2 regions of the Janthinobacterium sp. FT14W genome follow, and region 1 is predicted to be linked to the other one. Evidence: predicted binding sites of a transcription regulator. Region 1 holds the regulator's gene; the other holds the start of a gene.
The links. The regulator NrdR, encoded in region 1, represses ribonucleotide reductase genes. The targets are predictions, from matches to a motif close to CACNANATNTNGTG.

Region 1 (11,317 bases):
CTGGCCAGCGCCATCAGCGCCGGCCCCGCGAGCGTCGCCGGCAAGCTGCCCTTGTCGGCCGCCGCAAACGCTGCGCGCAATCCCCCGATCAGGGCGGCCGGATCGCTGCCGGGCAGGTAATGGGCGGGCCAGCGGCCATCCAGGCTCCACTCCTCCAGCGCGCTGCCCGCCGTGCTCTTGTAGGGGTTGGCGTCGCCGTTCGCATCGAGAAAACCACCATATTTTGCCGCCAGCAACAAGGGAGTAGCGGCCGGCGTGGCGGCGGGCACGGCCGCAGGGTCGCCTTGGCGCAAGTCGCCCGCATAGTGTTCGACGGGCGCCAGGCCGTCTTTCTTGCCGCCAGGGCGCAACGCCTGCACATGCGACCAGTAGGCCAGGCCGGCTGCATGGTAGCTGGCGCCGCCCGCGCCGTCGGCCAGCAGTTCCAGTGCCGCCAGTTCGGGCCGCGGCGCGGGATTGCCCTGCGCGGCGCCGCTTTCCAGGCTACCCACCGCATGCGTCCAGGCCATCGCATCGAACGGGGGCGGCGCAAAGCCATCCGCGGCGCGGGCGCGGTCGCCAGGCGCGGCGGGAGTAACTGGAAGATTGCCTGGCACGTAACGGTCGCCCGCCATGCCCCCATCGCCGAGGCTGACGACCACGTGGCGCTGGCAGCTGGCCGTTTGCGGATCGTTCCATGGAGTCACGACCGGCAAGCCGCCATCGTTGGCAGGCGGGGCCGTGGCGGGCGGCACCAAAACACTCGCCTGCCGGCCCTGCAGGTAGCGCAGCGATTCGTACAGCAATTCGGCCAGCGGCGCCGCCCCCGCGTACGCGCCGGGATGCCCGGCATTGCTGCGGCCCAGGCCATTGATGTAAGCGGTCACCCCGCCACCGGGGCCCGCGCCCTGGGCCTCAAGGTGGGATGGGGCTTGGGCCATATACACGCCGGTGGCGGGATTCCACTCGGCGTCGGGATTATCTTGCGGCAAAAAATCGGGCGCCGCCCAGCGCTGCCTGCCCACATGGGCCAGCGGCGCGCGCAGCACGCCGCCATACACGGGGCCGGCGCTGGCGGGCACGTCGTTCAAGTGGCCGAACACGCCCACGCGCACCCTGCCCCCATGGCGCTGCACGGCGCCCACCGGCTTGTAGTTCTTGCCATACGCCAGGCACAAGTCGTCGCGCAGCGGCCCTTCGACAGCGTCGCACACGCGCACGCGCGCAAGAAACACGCCGTGCGTGGCTGCGCCGCCGGGGGTATCGCACGAGCCGCCCGCAGGCTGGCTGAGGCTGGCATCGCCGAATAGCAAACGATTACGACAGGAAACAATAGCCAGTTGCGCCAGCGCAAACGGCGTCGCCGCCGACACGCCAGTCTGCAAGACCTTGCGCGGAAAAAAGACGGGATGAGCAAAGAAGTCGACGGGGCCGTCCGCATCGGGCAGGTAGGCGCGCTGCAGCACCGTCTTGCGTACCTCGTCGATGACGCGGTCGCCGCCCGTCAGGGCGTAACGGACGATGTCGAGCATGCTGGCGCTGGCCCAGTTGAGAAAGTTGCCGCTGAAACTGTCGCCGCCGCAACCGTGCAGCGCATCGGCCGGTTTCAGCACTGAGAAGTAAGCGGTCGCTACGCGCAAGTCCGGCAGCATGACGCCATCCTTGCTGCGATACGGATAGCTGTAGCACATGCGCGCATGGAAGTAACCGAAGTACTCGCGCTGCGGCGCATACTCGCCGCCATATGCGGCAGCGGCGGCAGCATGCGTGAGGGACAGGTTGAGAAGCAGATTCGGCGGCACCCTGGCGCCATGCAAGCCCGCGTCGGCCCGCTCCAGCGCCACCGGGGGCGCGGCGGCGGCCGCAACGGGGCCGCAAGTAAGGCAGGCCAAGCCGGCCAGCAGCAGCAGCAGCAGCAGCAACAGCGAGACGCGGCCGGCGCGCCGCCAGGCGGACAACAAAGCGGACCATAAAGCGGACCACGAAGCAGCGGACCATGCAGCCGGCCATGCAGCGGACGATAAAGCCCTCATGGCCCCGCTCCGGCCGCCTGCTTGCGGTAGTAGCTTTGCAGCACAATTTGCGTGCTTTCCTGCGCGCCGAAACCGATGGCCGTGATGCGGTACACATAGCTTTCCGTGGCCAGGCTGCCGGCCGCGGCTGCCGCCTGGGCGCCGGGCGGGTGAAACGACAGCAGTTCGATAAGGTAGCGAGGACGGCGCGACGGCAGGAAACCTTGACCCGTCTGCATCACGGCGCCCGTAAACTGGCCATACGGCACGGTGCGGCCGGCACTTGCCCCTTCGGCGCCATCCAGTTCCATGCTCAGCCAGAGAGCCGGCGCATCCGGCGGTGCGGGCAAGCACAAGCCCAGTGCGCCTCCCTCGCCGCAGCCATCCGCGAACCCAGCCGCGCTGTCCGGCGCGAAGAGGCTGCTGCGGCCCGGCGCGCCGGGCAAGCCTTCGATATCGTTCTGCGCATCCACCAATGCCTCCTCCGCCGCCTGAAACGCGATCTGCCGGTCGCGCTCGCCGCGCGCCGCCTTTTCTCCCTGCAAGGCCATCTGCGCTGCAGATATGCCCAGCAGCAAAATGATCACCAACAGGCACAGCACATACACGAGAGTGGCGCCACCGTCGCGCGTACGAGGTCGGCACCACGGTGCGCAACGGCGGACGCCCGCGCCAGCCATCGCGCCCCCGCCTAGGCCGGCCCGTTGCGCAGCACGATGCTCGTCTGCACCAGTTGCCGCAGCCGGGAACGCAATGCGGCGGGCAAGGCCGCGCGCGCGATACGCACACCCGTGTCGTCGTCGCCGTGCGCCTCCGCATACGCCGGGCCGAACAGGTCGAACTGCGCCGGCCCCAGTTCCGCCAGCTTGTCCACCTGGCCCGCCTCGCCATGCAGCAGCAGCGCCACGCGCACGCTGGCCACGCGCTTCCAGTGCGTGCGGCGGTGAAAATCGCGCTGGCGTGCGGCCGCATCCGCGCCGGCCAGCACCAGCGCCGCATCGTAGGCGTCGAGCGCGCTGGCGTTGACATACCGGTTCGCCACGCCGTCGGGCGGCGTATCCGTGTCGAGGCCATACAGCACCTGGAAACCGTCGACGCCACGGATGACGGCGTCCGCGCCCCAGCCGTTCGCGCCACGGTATTTGCAGCGCAGCTCGCCCTCGCCGTCGGCGCCCTGGGCCACATAGAAAATGCTCCAGCCCCGCTGCGCCTCCGTTTGCGCGGCGCCCACGCCGAAGCCGGCGCAATTGAGCACGGAACCGTCGCCGCCCTCGTCCTTGCCGGCGCCGTAATAGCGCAGGGCCAGCACATCGCTGCCATGCACGGCATCGGGCAACGCGCCGCTGATGCCTTCGCTGTTCTTGCCCAGGCTGTGCGCATCGAGCCCCGCGATATTCGCGCTGTCGTAGTCGGCATGGGCGACGGGCGCGGCGCTGCTGTCCCAATTCACGTACGCCGTCTGGCGCACGGCGCGGGCGATGGCATCGAGCGCATAGCGGCCATTGTCGTCCAGGCGCGCACTGGCGGACTGGTCGCCATAACTGCCGCTGGCCGCCAGCAGCATGGCGCTGGCGGCCAGCATCAGCAGCGCGCCCAGCGACAGGGCTACCAGCAATTCGAGCAGGCTCATGCCGCGATGCCGGCGCCTGCCAGCGCGCATGCCGTTCACGCCGTTCATGCGCCCCCTCCCCCCAGCTGGAATGCCAGCCTGGGCAGCGACTCGCCCGCCCCATTCACGGCGGGCGAGCCATCGGGCTGGCGGCCGCGCCAGCCCAGCTTGATGACGATGGGCGCGCCCTTGCCGCCGCTGCAAGCCCAGTGCAAGCCTTGGGCGGCGGCATCCCACGCGGGGACGTCGCGGCAGATACGCAGGCGCGCGCCGGGCAAGGCCGATTGCAGTTGCTGTTTCCATTCGGCGATATCGAATTGCGCCAGGTCGGCCCCGCTGCAGGCGGCAGCGCCAAAGCAGTCCGGCCCGCCGCCCGCGTCGGCGCCGTCCGCCGCCGCGTAGGCCACGTTCAGGTAGGGATTGCCCCCGTCGGGGCCATACATGAGCACGCTGTTCGCGCGCATGCGCTCGGCCATGCCGGCGGCCAGCTGCACGCCCGCCGACAGCAATGCCGACTCATGGCGCGCGCGCAGGGCATTCAGTTGCACGATGCTGGCGCCCAGCAGGCCCAGCGCCAACAGCAGCAGCGACACCAGCACCTCGACGAGGCTGCTGCCATCCATGGGACCACGCGTGCCGCTGTGCATGAGCTTCTCCTGCTGACAGAGTCAAACCCGGACCGGAACCGCGCAAACGCCCGGCCCAGCTACAAGATAGGCGCGCGCAAAAACTCGGGCATGAGGCAGCGCAAACGTCGCTGCAAAATAGGGAAAAGTGAGGAGAGAGACCGCGCCCGGATTGATCAGGCCGCTTGCCAGGCGGGCGCTGGCGTGGTGGAAACGGGGCGCGCAAGCGGCCCCGTCGTCGAACAAGAAGCTTCGCGCAAGCGTCAGGGCTTGCCGCGGGCCTGCCCCACTTCGGCAATCGCATCCTGGAACTCGGCCAGGTCCTCGAAATTCTTGTACACGGAGGCAAAGCGGATATAGGCGATTTTGTCCAGGCGCTTGAGTTCCTGCATGACGAGCTCGCCGATATAGCCGGAATCGACTTCGCGCAAGCCGCTGGTCAGCAGTTTTTCCTGGATGGATGCGATGGCCGTATCCACGGAGGCGGCCGCGACGGGGCGCTTGCGCAAGGCCAGCATCAAACTGCCGCGCAACTTATCCGCAGCGAACTCCGTCCGGCTGCCATTCTTTTTGACGACGGCCGGCATGATAAGTTCAATGCGCTCATACGTGGTGAAACGCTTGTCGCATTTGCCGCAACGGCGGCGGCGCCGTATGGCATCCCCTTCCTCCGATACGCGCGTATCGAGAACCTGGGTATCGCCGTGCTGGCAAAATGGACATTTCATGGGCTGGATACAACTTTATAGTAATAATTACGGGAAATCGCCGCCCTTAAATGAAAGGGCGCCCGAATCACTCCGGGCGCCCTGGGGCACGACTGGAATGTGTCAGACAGAATCTTACTCCGTATGACACATTCTGGACAAATAATTATGCAGCGTACACAGGGTGCGCGTCGGCCAGCACTTTCACGGCCGCTTTCACGCGCTCGATGGTGGCGGCGTCATGCGGATTGTCCAGCACGTCGGCGATCAGGTTGCCCACTTCTTCCGCTTGCGCTTCCTTGAAACCGCGCGTCGTCATCGCCGGGCTGCCCAGGCGGATGCCCGAGGTGACGAACGGTTTTTGCGGGTCGTTCGGGATGCCGTTCTTGTTGCAGGTGATGTGCGCGGAACCGAGGATGGCTTCGGCTTCCTTGCCCGTCAGGTTCTTGGCGCGCAGGTCGACCAGCATGACGTGCGATTCGGTGCCGCCGGAGACGATGCGCAGGCCGCGCTTGATCAGGGTTTTTGCCAGCACGTCGGCGTTCTTGATCACTTGCTTCTGGTACTCGACGAATTCAGGGCTCAGCGCTTCCTTGAAGGCGACGGCCTTGCCGGCGATCACGTGCATCAGCGGGCCGCCCTGGATGCCGGGGAAGATGGCCGAGTTGATGGCTTTTTCGTGTTCGGCCTTCATCAGGATGATGCCGCCGCGGGGGCCGCGCAGCGATTTGTGCGTGGTCGAGGTGACGAAGTCGGCGAACGGCACCGGGTTCGGGTACAGGCCGGCGGCGATCAGGCCGGCGTAGTGGGCCATGTCGACCATGAAATAGGCGCCCACTTCCTTGGCGATCTTGCTGAAGCGTTCGAAGTCGATCTTTTTCGAGAACGCGGACGCGCCGGCGATGATCAGCTTGGGCTTGCGTTCGCGCGCCAGGCGTTCCATCGCCGCGTAATCGATGTCTTCTTCCGCCGTCAAGCCGTACGACACCACGTCGAACCACTTGCCCGACATGTTCAGCGGCATGCCGTGGGTCAGGTGGCCGCCTTCGGCCAGCGACATACCCATGATCAGGTCGCCTGGTTTCAACATGGCAAAGAACACGCCCTGGTTCGCCTGCGAGCCGGAATTCGGCTGCACGTTCGCGCATTCGGCGCCGAACAGCTGCTTGACGCGGTCGATGGCCAGTTGCTCGGCCACGTCCACGTATTCGCAGCCGCCGTAGTAGCGCTTGCCTGGATAGCCTTCGGCGTATTTGTTCGTCAGTTGCGAGCCCTGCGCTTCCATTACGGCTGGCGACGTATAGTTTTCCGACGCGATCAACTCGATGTGATCGTGCTGGCGCACGTTTTCTTTTTGAATGACGGCGAACAGTTCAGGGTCGACGTTGGCGAGGTTGTGATCTTTTGCAAACATGTAAAAACTCCAAGTATGAGGGTGCTTGTACTGGCAGGTTGGATCGAATGAGGGGAGCCGGCGTTAAGTGAATAACAACATTTGACAGGCAGCCTCTTCGTGCATTTCCATAGTGGCTACCCAGGCGAACGGCTGATGAAAAATCTCACGTTTCCCGGTGGGTGTCCACCTTTCGCCGGTTTGCCGATCGCCATCCAGGCAGATCGCCGACTTTTCGCCAGTCACGTGAGACGTAATGGAAGTCAAATTGTAAGTTAAGTGCCCAAATTGAGCAAGGAATGCAGCGCTGCCGCTATAATCGCCGCGCGCCGCCGCAGCCCGGGCATGGCCACAGGCCGTTCCCCGTGCAAGGCAGCGGCTCTTAAGCTGGACTTAAACCTGGCCATGGCATGTAAGCGTATGTTACGAGGCTTGCCATTGTGTACCCTGGATTTACAATGCTGCGGTGCAACTTATATGCAGCTTTCGCATGGCTTTCCAGCAAGCGCCCACAGTCACAAGAAGAAAAATCGCGTAAAATGTTGCTCAATCTCACTACTGGCGCAATAAACATGCCTTCAGTCTTTACCTGGAACGTACGTGTCTACTATGAAGACACCGACGCCGGCGGCATCGTGTATTACGCGAACTACCTGAAATTCTTCGAACGCGCGCGCACCGAATGGCTGCGCGCCATCGATGTGGGCCAGCAGGCATTGCTGGAACAGCACGACGCGATGTTCGTTGTCAAAAGCGTCAACGCCGACTATCATGCGCCAGCCAGGCTCGATGACACGGTAAAATTAACATTAAGCATAGAAAAAATGGGGCGCGCCTCCATCGTTTTCCTGCAACAAGCCTGGTGCGGCGACCGCCTGCTGAACACGGCCCGCGTCAAGATCGGCTGCGTCGACTCGGCATTGCGCCCGCGCGCCGTGCCTGATGCAGTAGCGGCCCGCATGCGCGACGCCTGAGCCCTACCCGCCACCCCCGGACAATTCACCCAACAGACTGCCAGCCAATGAACGTTACACAAGATCTTTCTTTCCTCGCGCTCATCACCAATGCCCACCTGATCGTGCAACTGATCATGGCCCTGCTGCTGCTGATTTCCCTGACCAGCTGGACCTACATTTTCCGCAAGATGTTTGCCGTGCGCCAGGCGCGCAAGCAGACCATCGAATTCGAACGCAGCTTCTGGGCCGGCGGCAACCTGCATGCGCTGCACCAAAACGCCAGCGGCAACCGCGACCAGAGCGGCGCGCTGGCCCGCATCTTCGATGCCGGCATGGGCGAATTCATCAAGGGCAAGGCCTCGTACGGTTCGCGCGAAGCGCTGGACGTCGGCGCCGTGCTCGACGGCGCCCGCCGCGCCATGCGCGCCGCCTTCCAGCGTGAAATGGACGTGCTCGAATCGCACCTGGCCTTCCTCGCCTCCGTCGGCTCCGTCTCGCCCTACATCGGCCTGCTCGGCACCGTATGGGGCATCATGAACGCCTTCCGCGGCCTGGCCAACGTGCAGCAAGCCACCCTGGCCGCCGTCGCGCCCGGCATTGCCGAAGCGCTGATCGCCACCGCCATCGGCCTGTTCGCGGCGATTCCCGCCGTCGTTGCCTACAACCGTTTTTCGCACGACATCGACCGCCTGGCGATCCGCTTCGAGAGCTTCGTCGAGGAATTCTCCAACATCCTGCAGCGCCAGTCGCGCTAAGAGGGAGCAAGGTCCATGGGTTCCTCATTCAATAGCGGCGGCATGCGGGGCGGCCGTGGCCGCAAGTTCAAGTCCGAGATCAACGTCGTGCCGTATATCGACGTGATGCTGGTGCTGCTGATCATTTTCATGGTGATGCCGTCGTCGAACAATCCCAGCGTGGTGAACCTGCCCAACGCGGAAAAGTCGGCGAAACCGCCCGACGACTATATCCAGATCGTGCTCAAGCCGAACGGTTCGCTGTCGATCGGCCTGATCGGCAAGGAGCAGCAGGCGCCGGAAACGGAACCGAACCGCGACGCCCTGCTGCGCAAGCTGCGCGGCTTGCACGAGACCAATCCCGAGTATCCCGTGATGATCGCGGGCGACAAGGAAAGCAAGTACGACGATGTGATCCAGCTCATTTCGGAAGCGAAAAAGATGGGCATTACCCGCGTCGGCCTGGCCACCAAGTAAGCGCAGCATCCTGTTTCCAGACTTGACCGTTTTTAGATAGACTAGACTTTGCAGACCAAACAAATCGACCATGTACTCGGCAAGCCCTACAGCGTGCCGCGCGAACGCAGCCGCTGGCCCTCGCTGGGCCTGGCGCTGGCGATGCACCTTGGCCTGCTGTTTTTCCTGTGGGTAGGCGTACACTGGCAAAATACGGAACCTGTGGCCGTCGAAGCGGAAGTATGGGACATGCAGGTGCAGACGGCCGCGCCGCCGCCCGAGGTGGCGACGGCACCGGAGCCGACACCGACCCCGCCGCCGGAACCGCAAGTGGAACAGCCGGCCCCGCCGCCACCGCCGCCCGTGGCCGCGCCCGAGCCGAAGGTCGACCTGCGCGAGGCGGAGATCGCCCTGGAACGCAAGAAAGCCAAGCTGAAGGAAGAAAAAGACAAGGCGGCTGCGGAAGAACGCCGCAAGCAGGAATTGAAGGAACGCGAGGAAGAAAAGCGCGAACTGGAAAAACAGAAGCAGAAAGAAAAAGACAAGGCTGAAAAGCTGGAAAAAGAAAAGGCCGACAAGCTGGAGAAAGCCAAGCTGGCCAAAGAGAAAGAAAAAGCGGCGGAAGAAAAAGCCGAGAAAGAACTGTCCGATAAAAAAGCGGCGGCGGAAAAAGCGGCCAAGGCGAAAAAAGCGGCGGAAGAAAAGAAAGCCGCCGACAAGGCGCGTGACGCGGAAATGCGCCGCATCACGGGCGCGGCGGGCGCCGGCACGACGGGCACGGCCGCGAAAGCGACCGCGCCACGCAAGGACAGCGGCTATGTCGCTGCCCTGACGAGCAAGATCAAGAGCAATATCGCGTACAGCGGTAGCACGGACGTGCCGGGCAACCCGCGCGCCGTGTTCAAGATCGAGCAACTGCCAACTGGGGAAATTATTTCGGTCCGAAAGATTAAAAGTAGCGGCCTGCCGGCGTACGACAGCTCGGTGGAAAACGCCATTAATAAATCGTCGCCACTGCCGAAGAAAAAAGACGGCACCGTGGAACGCGAGATTGAACTCATATTCGAGATGAAGGATTTGCCTAAATGATGACCATGAAAAAAATGAGCTATGTCGTGCTCTGCGCCGGCCTGATGCTGGGAGCGTCGGGCGCCCAGGCGCAGCTGCGCGTGGAGATTACGGGGATCGGCAGCAACCAGATCCCGGTGGCTGTCGCCAGCTTTGTCAATGAATCGGCGGCGCCGCAATCGCTGTCGGGCATCATCAAGGCCGACCTGGCCCGCAGCGGCGTGTTCAAGCTGATCGACGCCGATGCGCCCGTGGCGGAAACGGCGCCCGTCAGCTACGAGCAGTGGAAGTCGCGCGGCGCCGATGCGCTGGCGGCCGGCACCGTGCAAAGCATGGCCGATGGCCGCCTGGACGTGCGCTACAAGCTGTTCGACACCATCAAGGGTGCGCAGATCTCCAGCATGAACAATGCGGCCGCGCCCCAGTTCAACCGCCTGCTCGCGCATAAAATCGCCGATGACATCTATGAGAAGCTGACGGGCGTCAAGGGTGCGTTCGCCACGCGCATCGCCTACGTCACGCAATCGGGCCGCGAATACCGCCTGGAAGTGGCCGACGCCGATGGCGAAGGCATCCAGGTCGCCCTGCGCTCGAACGAGCCCATCATTTCGCCATCGTGGTCGCCGGACGGCACCAAGGTCGCGTATGTGTCGTTTGAAAAGAAAAAGCCCATCGTCTACGTGCAAAACCTGGTGACGCGCCAGCGCACCATCGTATCGAATGAAAAAGGCAGCAACTCCGCGCCGAGCTGGAGCCCGGACGGTTCGCGCCTGGCCGTGGCCCTGTCGCGCGATGGCCATACCCAGGTCTACACCGTCAATGCCGACGGCAGCGGCTTGCGCCGCGTCAGCAGCAGCAGCGGCATCGATACGGAACCCCAATTCTCGGCCGATGGCCAGAGCATTTACTTCACCAGCGATCGCAGCGGCGGACCACAAATCTACCGCATGTCGGTCAACGGCGGCGAAGCCAAGCGCGTGACGTTTGGCGGCCCCTACAACATCAGCCCGCGGATTTCGTCCGACGGGAAGACACTCGCTTATATTTCCCGTCGCGACGGCAATTTCCAGCTCTACGCGCTCGACCTGGCTAGTGGCCAGGAACTGCGCCTGTCGGACACCGCCAACGACGAATCACCGAGCTTTTCGCCCAACGGGAAATATATCATGTACGCGACCGAATCCGGACGACGCAAGTCGCTGGCAGTGGTATCGGTGGATGGCCGCGTCAAACAGCGTTTGACTACGCAAGCTGGCAATATCAAGGAGCCCACCTGGGGTCCTTTCATGAAGTAAATGCTGTACAGTTTCACCTTTAACCATGACCCGGAGAATAAAAATGAGTAACTTTAAAAGTTTGGCTTTCATCGCCGCTACCGCAGCCCTGCTGTCCGCCTGCAGCACCCCAGTTAAAGTAGCAGAAACCCCAGTGGTTGAGCGCGCTCCTGAAAAAGCAGCTCCAGCACCAGTTGACACCCGTCAAGTTCAGCCAGTGACGACCGCATCGGTCGATCCGCTGGACGATCCAAAAGGCGTGCTGGCCAACCGCAGCATCTACTTCGACTTCGACAAATACGTCGTGCGCGAAGCGGACACCCCAGTCGTGCAAAACCACGCTGCCTACCTGGTAAAAACCCCAGCCCGCAAGATCCTGATCCAAGGTAACACCGATGAACGCGGCGGCGCCGAGTACAACCTGGCCCTGGGCCAGAAACGTGCTGAAGCAGTGCGCAAGTCGATGGCAGCCCTGGGTGTGCCGGAAGGCCAGATGGAAGCCG
Region 2 (11,317 bases), on a different contig from region 1:
AGGCCGTCCGGCTCTTCCAGGCAGCTGTAGCCGCAATCGTCCTTCGGCAGGTTGCGGTTGCGCGCCGTGAAGCAGCGCGCGGAAAACGCCAGCGGCATGCGGCCGTAGGCAAACACCTCCGTCTCCAGCCCGTCCGGTTTCTGGCGCTGCATTTCAGCCAGCGCCGCCTGCCCCATTTCCAGCGGCATCACCCAGCGCCGCGCGCCCAGGCGCGCCAGCAATTGCAGGCTGGGGCCATTGAACAGGTTCAGGTGGGGACCGGCGACGAAGGCAACGCCCTTTTCCATGCAGTGCACGGCGCCCATGTCGTTGGCCTCGACGCCGTAGCGGCCATTGCCCGTGATGCGGCGCAAAGTCGCCAGTTCCGCGCCCGCCTCGATCAGCGCCTGCGTCGACAGCACCACTTCCTTGCCGGCAGCGGCCAGCATGTCGGCGATATCGAGCCAGTCGGCCAGGCGCACCTCATGCCGGCGCGAGCAGACGGTTTCGCCCAGGTAGACGATATCGACGGCGGTGCCGGCGATCTGCTGGTAAAACTCGAAGACCGTGGCGCGCGGCCAGTAGTACAGCAAGGGACCCAGTGAAAGCTTCAGCATGTTCATCCTCTATTTCCAAGATCTGTGGTAAGCGCCCAAGGTGTGCTGCTGGCCCTCGGCCAGCTTGTCCATGGCCGCCATCCAGCCCGGCTTGACGGCATAGCGGGGATTGCCTTCGCGGCAGGCGTCGATCGCTTCGCGCCACACGCGCGTGACCTGCGCCACGTAGGCGGGACTGCGCTGGCGCCCCTCGATTTTCACGGCGCGCACGCCCATGGCGATCAGTTGCGGCAGCAGCGCCAGGGTATTCAGGCTGGCCGGTTCCTCGATCGCGTAATACTCTTCGTCGTTGACTTCGAAACGCCCCTTGCACAGGGTGGGATAGCTGGCATTCTCTCCTGGCGCATAGCGGTCGATCAGCACGCCGTTCAGGCGCGATTCCAGGCCGTTCGGCGTTTCCAGCCAGCGCACGGATTTCGCCGGCGAGCAGACGCCGTGGGTGTTCGGCGCCTCGCCCGTCGCATACGACGACAATGCGCAGCGCCCTTCGACCATCACGCACAGGCTGCCGAAGCCGAACACCTCGATCTCGACTTCCGTCTTGGCTATCAGCTGCTCCACCTGCGCCATCGACAGCACGCGCGGCAGCACGGCGCGGGCGATGCCGAAATGTTCGTGGTAGAAGTTGATGGCCTCGTAGTTGGTGGCCGAGCCCTGCACGGACAGGTGCAGGCGCAGCTGCGGCTGGTGCTGGGCCGCGTAGGCCATCAGGCCCGGATCGGCAACGATCATGGCGTCGATGCCGGCGTCGGCGGCGCGGTCGATGGCGCTGCGCCACACGGCCCAGTTGTGCGGCTGCGGATAGGTGTTCAGCGCCAGCAGCACCTTGCGTCCGTACTGGTGGGCGTAGCGCACGCCCTCGGCGATGGCCTTTTCATCGAAATTGAGGCCGGCGAAATTGCGCGCGTTGGTGGCGTCGCGAAAGCCCAGGTAGACGGTGTCGGCGCCATTGTCGATGGCCGCTTTCAGGGCAGGCAGGCTGCCGGCGGGACAGACCAGTTCCAGCGGTCCGGCCACGCGGGTGGCGGGGGTTGATTCAAGCATCATGATGTTCACAGTCCTGTATCGGCTCAGGGTGCAGACTATAGCCCCGCCCATGCCGCCCAGTCCTTGACGCAGGTGAAGGAATGCATGCATGGCTGGCGCGCGTTCGACTTGCTTGACCTGGCTGTAAAATGCCCGTCCCCTTACCCGATTCCGCTGACCGCCATGCCCCGCAAACCGCTGCTGATCTTCCTGCTGACCCTGTTCCTCACCGTGCTGCAGGTGCAGTGGGCCGCGCCCGCCGACGGCTATGACGCCGAGTCGCTCTCCATCCTGTCGCCCGAGGTGCTGGGCGCGTATCCGGGCGTATTGCTGCTGTTCCTGCTGGCCGTCTTCGCGCGCCGCGCCATGTCCGTGCGGCGCCAGGCCGCCATCTGCACGGGCTTGCTGGCCGCCTACTGGCTGCTGGCCAACTACGTCACCTTCGACGCGCGCGTGGCCAGCTGGAGCACCTTCTCGCCGCTGGAAATCTGGATGCACGTGCTGCCCGCCTCCGTCATCAGCATCGCCGTCTGCGGCGCCGCCTGGTTCGGCCTGGGCTGCGTCGTCCTGCGCCAGTGGCGCGCGAAAAAGTAAACAGGGGCGCTTTTTTCACCTGCATCAAGGATTCGTCACGCCACTGCACGCGCCCTTTGACGCCACTATATTTAGTCATTAATCTCCATAAAAACACCGCATGTTGTGTTTATTGGAGGTTTCATGACGACGAATGCAGTTTCCCCCCCGCGCGGCCAGGTCGATGTCGCCGCGTCCATCAACGAATACCTGGAACGGCGCGACTGGCGTGTCAACGCCAACGCCAACCAGGGTTATTCCCTGGGCGGCCTGATCCTCAATGTATCGGGCAAGGTCATCGCCAACTACTGGCTGGACCAGGTGTACCCGCCGGAAGTGGGCGCGGCGCACCGCGAAGCGGCGCTGCACATCCACGACCTCGACATGCTGGCCGGCTATTGCGCGGGCTGGTCGCTGCGCACCCTGCTGCATGAAGGCTTGAATGGCGTGCCAGGCAAGATCGAGTCTAGCCCGCCCAAGCACATGTCGAGCGCCATCGGCCAGATCGTCAACTTCCTCGGCACCCTGCAAAACGAATGGGCCGGCGCGCAGGCGTTCAGCTCCTTCGACACCTATATGGCGCCCTACATCCGCAAGGACAGCCTGCGCTACGAAGACGTGCGCCAGTACATGCAGGAACTGATCTTCAACCTCAACGTGCCATCGCGCTGGGGCACGCAGACGCCGTTCACCAACCTCACTTTCGACTGGGTCTGCCCGGACGACCTGCGCGAGCAGATTCCCGTCATCGCCGGCCGCGAGATGGATTTCAGCTATGGCGAGCTGCAGGCGGAAATGGACATGATCAACCGCGCCTACATCGAGATCATGATGGCGGGCGACGCCAAGGGCCGCGTGTTCACCTTCCCCATCCCCACCTATAACATCACCGAGGATTTCGACTGGCATAGCGAGAATGCCGAACGCCTGTTCGAGATGACGGCCCGCTACGGCCTGCCCTACTTCCAGAACTTCATCAATTCGGAACTCAAGCCGAACATGATACGCTCCATGTGCTGCCGGTTGCAGCTGGACTTGCGCGAACTGCTGAAACGGGGCAATGGCCTGTTCGGTTCCGCCGAGCAGACGGGTTCCCTGGGCGTGGTGACGATCAACTGCGCGCGCCTGGGCCACCTGTGGCGCGGCGACGAAGCGGCACTGCTGGCCGACCTGGACCGCCTGCTGGAGCTGGGCAAGGCCAGCCTGGAAATCAAGCGCCGCACCATCGAGGAGCTGATGCAGCAAGGCCTGTTCCCCTACACGAAGCGCTACCTGGGCACCCTGCGCAACCACTTTTCCACCCTGGGCGTGAACGGCATCAACGAGATGATCCGCAATTTCAGCGGCGACGCCCATGACATCACGACGCCCGAAGGCCATGCGCTGGCCGTGCGCCTGCTCGACCACGTGCGCGCCCGCATGGTGCAATTCCAGGAAGAGACGGGCCATATGTACAATCTGGAAGCGACGCCGGCCGAAGGCACGACCTACCGCTTCGCCCGCGAAGACCGCAAGCGCTATCCCGCCATCCTGCAGGCAGGCACCGTCGACAACCCGTATTACACGAACTCGTCGCAGCTGCCCGTGGGCCACACGGACGACCCGTTCGAGGCGCTGGAATTGCAGGACGCGCTGCAGCGCAAGTACACGGGCGGCACGGTGCTGCACCTGTACATGACGGAAGCGCTGTCGGACGCCAACGCCTGCCGCGAACTGGTGAAACGCGCGCTGAGCCGCTTTTCGCTGCCCTACATCACGGTCACGCCCACGTTTTCCATCTGCCCGCGCCACGGCTACCTGGCCGGCAAGCATGAATTCTGTCCCAGCTGCGACGCGGAGCTCATTGCCCGTAAGCAAGCCCAACCTGCTCCATCACTTGAGGAAACGCCATGAATGCACGTCCCGACTTCACTCCCGCCATCACCCTGCTCGATACGGAACGCCAGCGCTGCGAAATCTGGACCCGCGTGATGGGCTACCACCGCCCCGTCGCCTCGTTCAACATCGGCAAGCAGGGCGAATTCCACGAGCGCCAGTACTTTACGGAAGCGAGCGCCCGGGTCGGCCAGCCCGCCTGCCATGGCGGCTGAACTGAAGGTGGGCGGCCTGACGCCCTTTTCCGCCACCGACTATCCGGGCAAGCTGGCGGCCGTCGTCTTCGTGCAGGGCTGCCCCTGGCGTTGCGGCTATTGCCACAATCCCCATCTGCAGCCGCGCACGCCGGACGGCGCCATGCCCTGGCGCGACGTCCTGACCTGGCTGCGTCGCCGCGTGGGCCTGGTCGACGCCGTCGTCTTCAGCGGCGGCGAGGCGTGCATGGACCCGGGACTGGCACGCGCCATGCAGGACGCCAGGGCGCTGGGCTTCGGCATCGGCCTGCACACGGCCTGCATCTATCCGCAGCGCCTGCAGGAAGTGCTGCCCCTCGTCGATTGGGTGGGTTTCGACATCAAGGCGCCGTTCAGCGACTATCGTCTTGTGACCCGCGTGGCGGGCAGCGGCGAGCCGGCGCGCGCCTGCCTGGACGCCATCCTCGCCAGCGGCGTGGCCCATGAATGCCGCACCACTACCCACCCGGACCTGCTGCCCGACGCGCAGCTGCTGGCCCTGGCCGCCACCCTGGCGGCGAAAGGCGTCAGCAACTACGTGCTGCAGCAGTTCCGGGCCGAAGGCTGCCAGGATGCGGCGCTGGCCGGCCGCCCCCTGCACGGCTATCCGGCGCCGCAGACATTGGCGCAAATCGGTGCCATGTTTCCCCGTTTTACATTCCGTAACCATGGCAATGAAGCCGGCGGCAACATAATTTCGGAAAGCCCCGCAAAATTCCCCGTTCTGCAACGCTGAAATGTCTTGCGTGCTGTAATGTATCAACTGTGCTGCGCAACGCGCGCAGCCCGTCAGATTCCTCACACAGCATTACAGATAAGCGTCATCCATGAACGATTTCACCGCAGTCAGCCCAGGCATTCCTTCCACCCACGCCGACATCCTGTACGGCCCGCCGCGACCGGATCTGCTGCGCGAGGAAGTGCTGGCCGACCTGCTCGAGGCGACCGCCTGCCGCTGCCCGCAGCAGATCGCCCTGATCGATGGCGCGCGCCGCATCACGTATGCGGAACTCGATGCGCAGGCTAGCCTGGCCGCGTCGCGCCTGGTGGCCGCCGGCGTCCAACCCGGCGACATCGTGGGCCTGTGGCTGCCGCGTGGCGCCCACCTGCTGCTGATGCAGGCGGCCATCGCCAAGGCGGGCGCCGCCTGGCTGCCCGTCGATGAAGACACGCCCGTCGAGCGCCTGCAGGTGTGCCTCGATGACGCCAGCGGCGCGGGCGTCGTCAGCTGCGCGCAGTTCGCGCCGCGCCTGGCGCAGGCCGGGGTAGGCCGGCCCGTGTGGACGGCGGAAAGCCTGCTGGCCCCCGCCGCGCCGGGCGAGGCGCTGCCCGCGCGCGGCGCCGTGCTGCCAGAACACCCGGCGTACGTGATCTACACGTCCGGCTCCACGGGCAAGCCGAAGGGCATATTGATTTCCCAGCGCAGCATCTGCCACTTCCTGCGCAGCGAAAACGCCGTGCTGGAAGTGACGCAAGACGACACCGTCTACCAGGGCTTTTCCGTCGCCTTCGACATGTCGTTCGAGGAAATCTGGATCGCCTACCTGGTGGGCGCCACCCTGTGGCTGGGCCCCAAGGATATCTCGGGCGATCCGGAAGCCCTGCCCCGCGCCCTGGCCGCAAACAAGGTCACCGTTCTGCACGCGGTGCCGACCTTGCTGGCCCTGTTCGCCGAAGAAGTGCCCAGCCTGCGCCTGATCAACCTGGGCGGCGAAATGTGCCCGGAATCCCTGGTCGAGCGCTGGTCGCGCCCGGGCCGCGCCATGTTCAACACCTACGGCCCCACGGAGGCGACCGTCTCGTGCAGCCTGGCGCGATTGCGGCCCGGCGAACCCGTCACCATCGGCACGCCGCTGCCCAACTATGGCTTGCTGGTGCTGCAAGTGGCCGAAGGGGGAGAAAACCGTCCATTGACCCTGCTGCCACGGGGCGAGACGGGCGAATTGTGCATCATCGGCCCCGGCCTGGCCGAGGGCTACCTGGGCCGGCCCGACCTGACGGTGGAAAAATTCCTGCCCAATCCCTGGGCGACCAGCGACGACGATGCGCGCCTGTACCGCACGGGCGACCTGGCGCGCATCGATGCGGATGGGCAGGTGCTGTGCCTGGGCCGCGCCGACGACCAGGTGAAAATCCGCGGCTTCCGCGTGGAGCTGGGCGAGATCGAAGCCGTGCTGGCACAGCAGCCCGGCGTGGGCACGGTGGCCGTCCTGCTGCGCAAGGATGACGGCATCGACCAGCTGGTGGCCTACATCGTGGGCAGCGACGATGCGCCCGACGACGCGCTGGCGGCGAAAACCCTGCGCGCGGCCCTGAACCTGCATTTGCCGCCGTATATGGTGCCGGGCCGCTTCGAGCTGCTGCCGCTGATGCCGCGCCTCACTTCCGGCAAGATCGACCGCAAGGCCTTGAAAGCCATGCCCCTGTCGGCGCCGCCGGCCGGCGAGGCGGGCGAATCGGACGTACCGGAAACGCCGGCCGAAGCAGCCCTGTTCGCGGCGCTGGCGGTGCTGTTCCCCGGCCAGGCTATCCTGCGCCAGCTGGATTTTTTCAGCGACCTCGGTGGCCATTCCTTCCTGGCCGCGCGCCTGGCATCGAGCCTGCGCGCCAATCCGGCCTACGCCCATATGACGGTGCGCGACATTTACCAGAACCGGCAGATCGGCAAGATCGCCGCCGTGCTGAACGAAGCGCCCGCGCAGGCCACGCCGGAAGCGGAATGGACGCCGCCATCGGCCTGGAAGCGCTGGACCTGCGGCGCGGCCCAGGCGGCAGCCGTGCCGGGCCTCGTCACATTGCGCATGGCCCAGTGGATGGCGCCGTTCTTCACCTATCACTTCTTCACGGGCGATACGGGCGACACGGTGCCGCGCGCCATCGCCGCCTCGATCGGCGTGTTCCTGCTGGCGACCCTGGCCGAATTTGCCATCGCCATCGGCGGCAAGTGGCTGATTGCCGGGCGTCTGAAGCCGGGCAGCTATCCGCTCTGGGGCCTCACGTATTACCGCTGGTGGCTGGCCGACCGCCTGGTCGAGTCGGCGCCCGCCTACCTGCTCAGCGGCTCGTCGCTGAACAGCTGGTGGCTGCGCGCGCTGGGCGCGAAGGTGGGCAAGGAAGTGGTCATCGGCTCGATGACCCTGCGCGCGCCCGACTTGCTGGCCATCGGCGACAACGTCAGCGTGGGCAATGCCGTCAACTTTGAAAACGCGCGGGTGGAACGGGGCCGTTTGCTGCTGGGCCAGATCCGCATCGGCGACGACGCCTGCATCAGCTCCTACGCGATTTTGGAGGGCAACACGCAAGTGGGCGCCTTCGGCCACCTGGAGGGGCAATCGGCGCTGGCCGATGGCGCCGCGGTACCGGCCGGCAGGGTTTACATGGGATCGCCCGCGCGCGACATCGGCCCCTACGATCAGGCCAGCCAGCCGCCCCGCCCCGCCGTCTCGCGCCTGCGCCTGACGGGCGAAACCCTGTTCTTCTGCTTCGGCATGATCCTGATCGCCGTGCTGTTCTTCATGCCCGTCTTCCCCAGCTTCGTGCTGATCGACTGGTTCGACGAACGCGAAATGATGCCGTGGCTGCAGGGCCGCGACGTGACGACCCAGCTGGCCCGCTACTTCCTGCTGGCCTTCCCCGCCAGCGCCGTGCTGATCGTGCTGACGGCACTGCTGTCGGCCGCCATCCGCTGGGGCGCGCTGCCGCGCCTGAAGCCGGGCAGTTCGCCCGTGCACAGCAATATCTATTGCGCCAAGTGGCTGGTCAGCCATATCCAGGAATCGAGCCTGAACGTCCTGCACGGCATCTATGCCACCGTCTACGCGCCCTACTGGTACCGCCTGCTGGGTGCCAAGGTGGGCAAGGGTGCGGAGATTTCCACGGCCCTGGGCGTGGTGCCCGACATGCTGACCCTGGGCGACGACACCTTCATCGCCGACGCCGTCATGCTGGGCGACGAGCAGATCGACGGCGGCTGGATGACCATGCGCCCCACCGTCATCTCGCACCGCAGCTTTGTCGGCAACGGCAGCTATATCCCGGACGGCACCGTGCTGCCCGAGCACGTGCTGATCGGCGTGCACACGCATGCGCCGCGCAATGAACAGATGCACAGCGGCGACACCTGGCTGGGCTCTCCGCCCATGCACCTGCCCGCGCGCGAACAGGTCAGCGGCTATGCGGAGCACCTGACGTTCAAGCCGTCCGTGCTGCGCCGCCTGGGCCGCAGCCTGATCGAAGCCTTCCGCATCGTCGCGCCGCACGCGGTGGTGATCGCCGTCGGCTACACCCTGGTGCTCGACGTGATGCCCATCGCAGGCGCGGGGCGCTGGGGCGAAGTCGTGGGCGACCTGGCGATTGCCGGCATCGCCTACGGCATCGGCAATTTCCTCGTCGTCGTGCTGTTCAAGTGGCTGCTGCTGGGACGCTACCGCAAGCACGCGGCGCCCATGTGGACGCCGTTCGTGTGGATTTCGGAAGGCGTGACGAATCTGTACGAAGGCATCGCCGTGCCCAACTTCATGCGCTACCTGCGCGGCACGCCGTGGCTGCCGCTGGCCTTCCGCCTGTTCGGCTGCAAGATCGGCCGCGGCGTCTACATGGATACGACGGACATCACGGAATTCGACTGCGTGCACATCGGCGACTACAGCGAACTCAATGCCCTCACCTGTCCGCAAACGCATCTGTTCGAAGACCGCGTGATGAAGATCGACCACGTGGAGATCGGCCAGCGCGTCTACATGGGTCCGCGCAGCTCCGTGCTGTACAGCGCCAAGGTGGGCGACAATGCGCGCCTGGGCCCCTTGACCCTGGTGATGAAGGGCGAACACATCCCTGCCGGCAGCAACTGGGCCGGATGCCCGGCGGCGCCGCTGCGCAGCTGATGGATATAACAGTGCTGTGGTCGGCGGACGGCGTGCTGGCGATCGGCATCGCCGCCGTCCTGCCGCGCGCCGAAGCCCGGTTGCGCATCCGCGCCGCCGTGCGCGAGGCGGCGGCGCGCTGGCTGAATTTAAGTAGCGAAGCGATTTCGGTGGAGTCTACGCCGGGCGCCCCTCCCCGCCTGCTGCTGGCCGGCCGTCCGGCAGGCCTGTCGTTCAGCCATGACGACGGCTGGTCGCTGGCCGCTGTCCACCTGCATGGGGCCGTCGGCATCGACGTGATGCGCGTGCAGGACATTCCCGACTGGCAGCAGGTGGCGCGCGATTACCTGGGGCCGCAGGTGGCCGAAGCGCTGGCGGCCTGCCCCGCCGACCGGCGCCCCCTGGCCCTGGCGCAGGCGTGGACGGCGCGCGAGGCGGCGCTCAAGTGCGCGGGCTTGCCGCTGGCGGAGTGGGACGGCGCGGCGCCGGCGTGCCGCCTGCAGCTGCTGTCACTGCCAGCGCCGTATGCGGCAACGCTGGCATGTTAATCCTCGTTTCCTTCGGACGCACCGCCGATCTGGACGAAAATCAGTTTTGCGATAATACTGACGAGCAGTCCCAACACCCCGATCAATTCCAGCATGGCCTTTCCTTTGCAGTGACAGCAGACCAGTCCACTGTAGCGTGCTTGCTGCATCCAGGCTAATATCAAATCCGGCGCTCACCGATCTCGAAAAGGCATACGATTGATTTCTCTCAAACAGTTCAAGTACTTTGTCGAGATTGTCGATGCGGGCAGCTACTCGCGCGCGGCGGAAAAATTATATATTGCGCAGTCGGCCCTGAGCCGGCAGATCAAGGAGCTGGAAAGCGAAGTGCAGGCGCTGCTGCTGACGCGCGATGCGCGCCATATCGAGCTGACGCCCGCGGGCCAGGTCTTTTATGAGCGGGCCAGGCGCATCCTCGACGACATCGAAGAAACCGTGCGCCAGACGCGCCACGTGGGACAGGGCGAGCAAGGCATCATCCGCCTGCTGCATTCGAGTTCCGTGACCCTCACGCCCGCCATCGGCGCCGTGCTGAACCGGCTGCTGGCGCAGTTTCCCGGTGTCTCGCTCGATATTTCCAAGGGCTCGTCGGAAAACCAGGCGGCCGACATCGAGGAAGGCCGAGCCGACCTGGGCCTGGTGCGCCTGCCCACCCTGCGCAAGCACGCCAACATCGTCGTGCGCGAACTGTTTGCGGAAAAGCTGGTGGTGGCCGTGTCGTCGGCCTCGCCGCTGGCGGCACTGGACAGCACGACGATTGCCGCCCTGCGCAACGAAGCGTTCGTCTCTATCCCGCACAAGGACCGGGGAGGCCTCAGCTACCTGGTGGCGGGCCTGTGCCTGGCGCAGGGCTTCTTTCCGAAGGCGGCGCGCGCCCTCTCGCGCAAGACGTCGCAGCTGAACCTGATCGAGGCGAACATGGGCATCGCCATCGTCCCCGACAGCATGCGCCTGGTGGCGCCGCCCGGCGTGCGCTTTATCGCCCTGCCGGACGAGGAATCGCATTCCATCGTGGGCCTGATCTCGCCGCGCGCGGCCAGCGGCATGGTGGCCGCGTTCACGGAAGCGTTCGTGCGCGAGATGAACGCCCTGCCGCCGGACGACTAAGCTTCCGCGTACAGCGCCGCATCCGCGTCGCGCACGGCCGCCATCAGCAGGGCCAGCTTCATGACATCGAGCTTGCCGTCCGTGCGCACGCGCGAGCACAGGTCGATGCCGTAGGGGCGCACCTGGCGCAGCGCGTCGGCCACGTTGGCCGCGTCCAGCCCGCCGGCCAGGAAGACGGGACGGGGGCTGGCGCGCACGAAGCGCGCGCTGACGGACCAGTCGTGCGTGCGGCCCGTGCCGCCCAGTTCAGGCACGGCCGCGCCGGGGCGGCCCGAGTCGAGCAAAAACGCATGGACGTGGGGCGCGTAGGCGGGAATCAGCTCCAGCGCCTGCGGTCCTTCCACGTGGATCACCTGCACGCGCCGCACGTGCGGCAGCAGGCGCGCCAGTTCGGCCACCTCGCCCGGGTCGATATGGCCGACGATCTGCACGGTCGATGGCTGCGTGGCGCGCACGTGCCCGGCGATGGACTGCGCCGTCGTCTCGGACGTCAGCAG

Region 2: a site for NrdR is predicted at 2,280-2,293, ahead of GCN74_RS07595 (ribonucleoside triphosphate reductase). Genes of this name have one in related genera too.

The regions. Positions count from the first base shown of each region.
Region 1 covers NZ_WFLL01000028.1:15,721-27,037, forward strand. Annotated here, with positions in the region: gene GCN74_RS18360 (pilus assembly protein) at 1-1,937, opposite strand, end outside; gene GCN74_RS18365 (PilX N-terminal domain-containing pilus assembly protein) at 2,009-2,671, opposite strand; gene GCN74_RS18370 (PilW family protein) at 2,683-3,669, opposite strand; gene pilV (type IV pilus modification protein PilV) at 3,666-4,247, opposite strand; gene nrdR (transcriptional regulator NrdR) at 4,490-4,954, opposite strand; gene glyA (serine hydroxymethyltransferase) at 5,100-6,347, opposite strand; ZMP/ZTP riboswitch at 6,459-6,582, opposite strand; gene ybgC (tol-pal system-associated acyl-CoA thioesterase) at 6,899-7,300, shown strand; gene tolQ (protein TolQ) at 7,348-8,037, shown strand; gene GCN74_RS18400 (ExbD/TolR family protein) at 8,053-8,493, shown strand; gene tolA (cell envelope integrity protein TolA) at 8,542-9,561, shown strand; gene tolB (Tol-Pal system beta propeller repeat protein TolB) at 9,567-10,835, shown strand; gene pal (peptidoglycan-associated lipoprotein Pal) at 10,879-11,317, shown strand, end outside.
Region 2 covers NZ_WFLL01000007.1:134,239-145,555, forward strand. Annotated here, with positions in the region: gene ubiV (ubiquinone anaerobic biosynthesis protein UbiV) at 1-596, opposite strand, end outside; gene ubiU (ubiquinone anaerobic biosynthesis protein UbiU) at 606-1,643, opposite strand; gene GCN74_RS07590 (hypothetical protein) at 1,728-2,216, shown strand; gene GCN74_RS07595 (ribonucleoside triphosphate reductase) at 2,340-4,088, shown strand; gene nrdD (anaerobic ribonucleoside-triphosphate reductase) at 4,085-4,285, shown strand; gene GCN74_RS07605 (anaerobic ribonucleoside-triphosphate reductase activating protein) at 4,275-5,039, shown strand; gene GCN74_RS07610 (Pls/PosA family non-ribosomal peptide synthetase) at 5,131-9,186, shown strand; gene GCN74_RS07615 (4'-phosphopantetheinyl transferase family protein) at 9,186-9,713, shown strand; gene GCN74_RS07620 (LysR family transcriptional regulator) at 9,912-10,820, shown strand; gene GCN74_RS07625 (phosphoribosylanthranilate isomerase) at 10,817-11,317, opposite strand, start outside.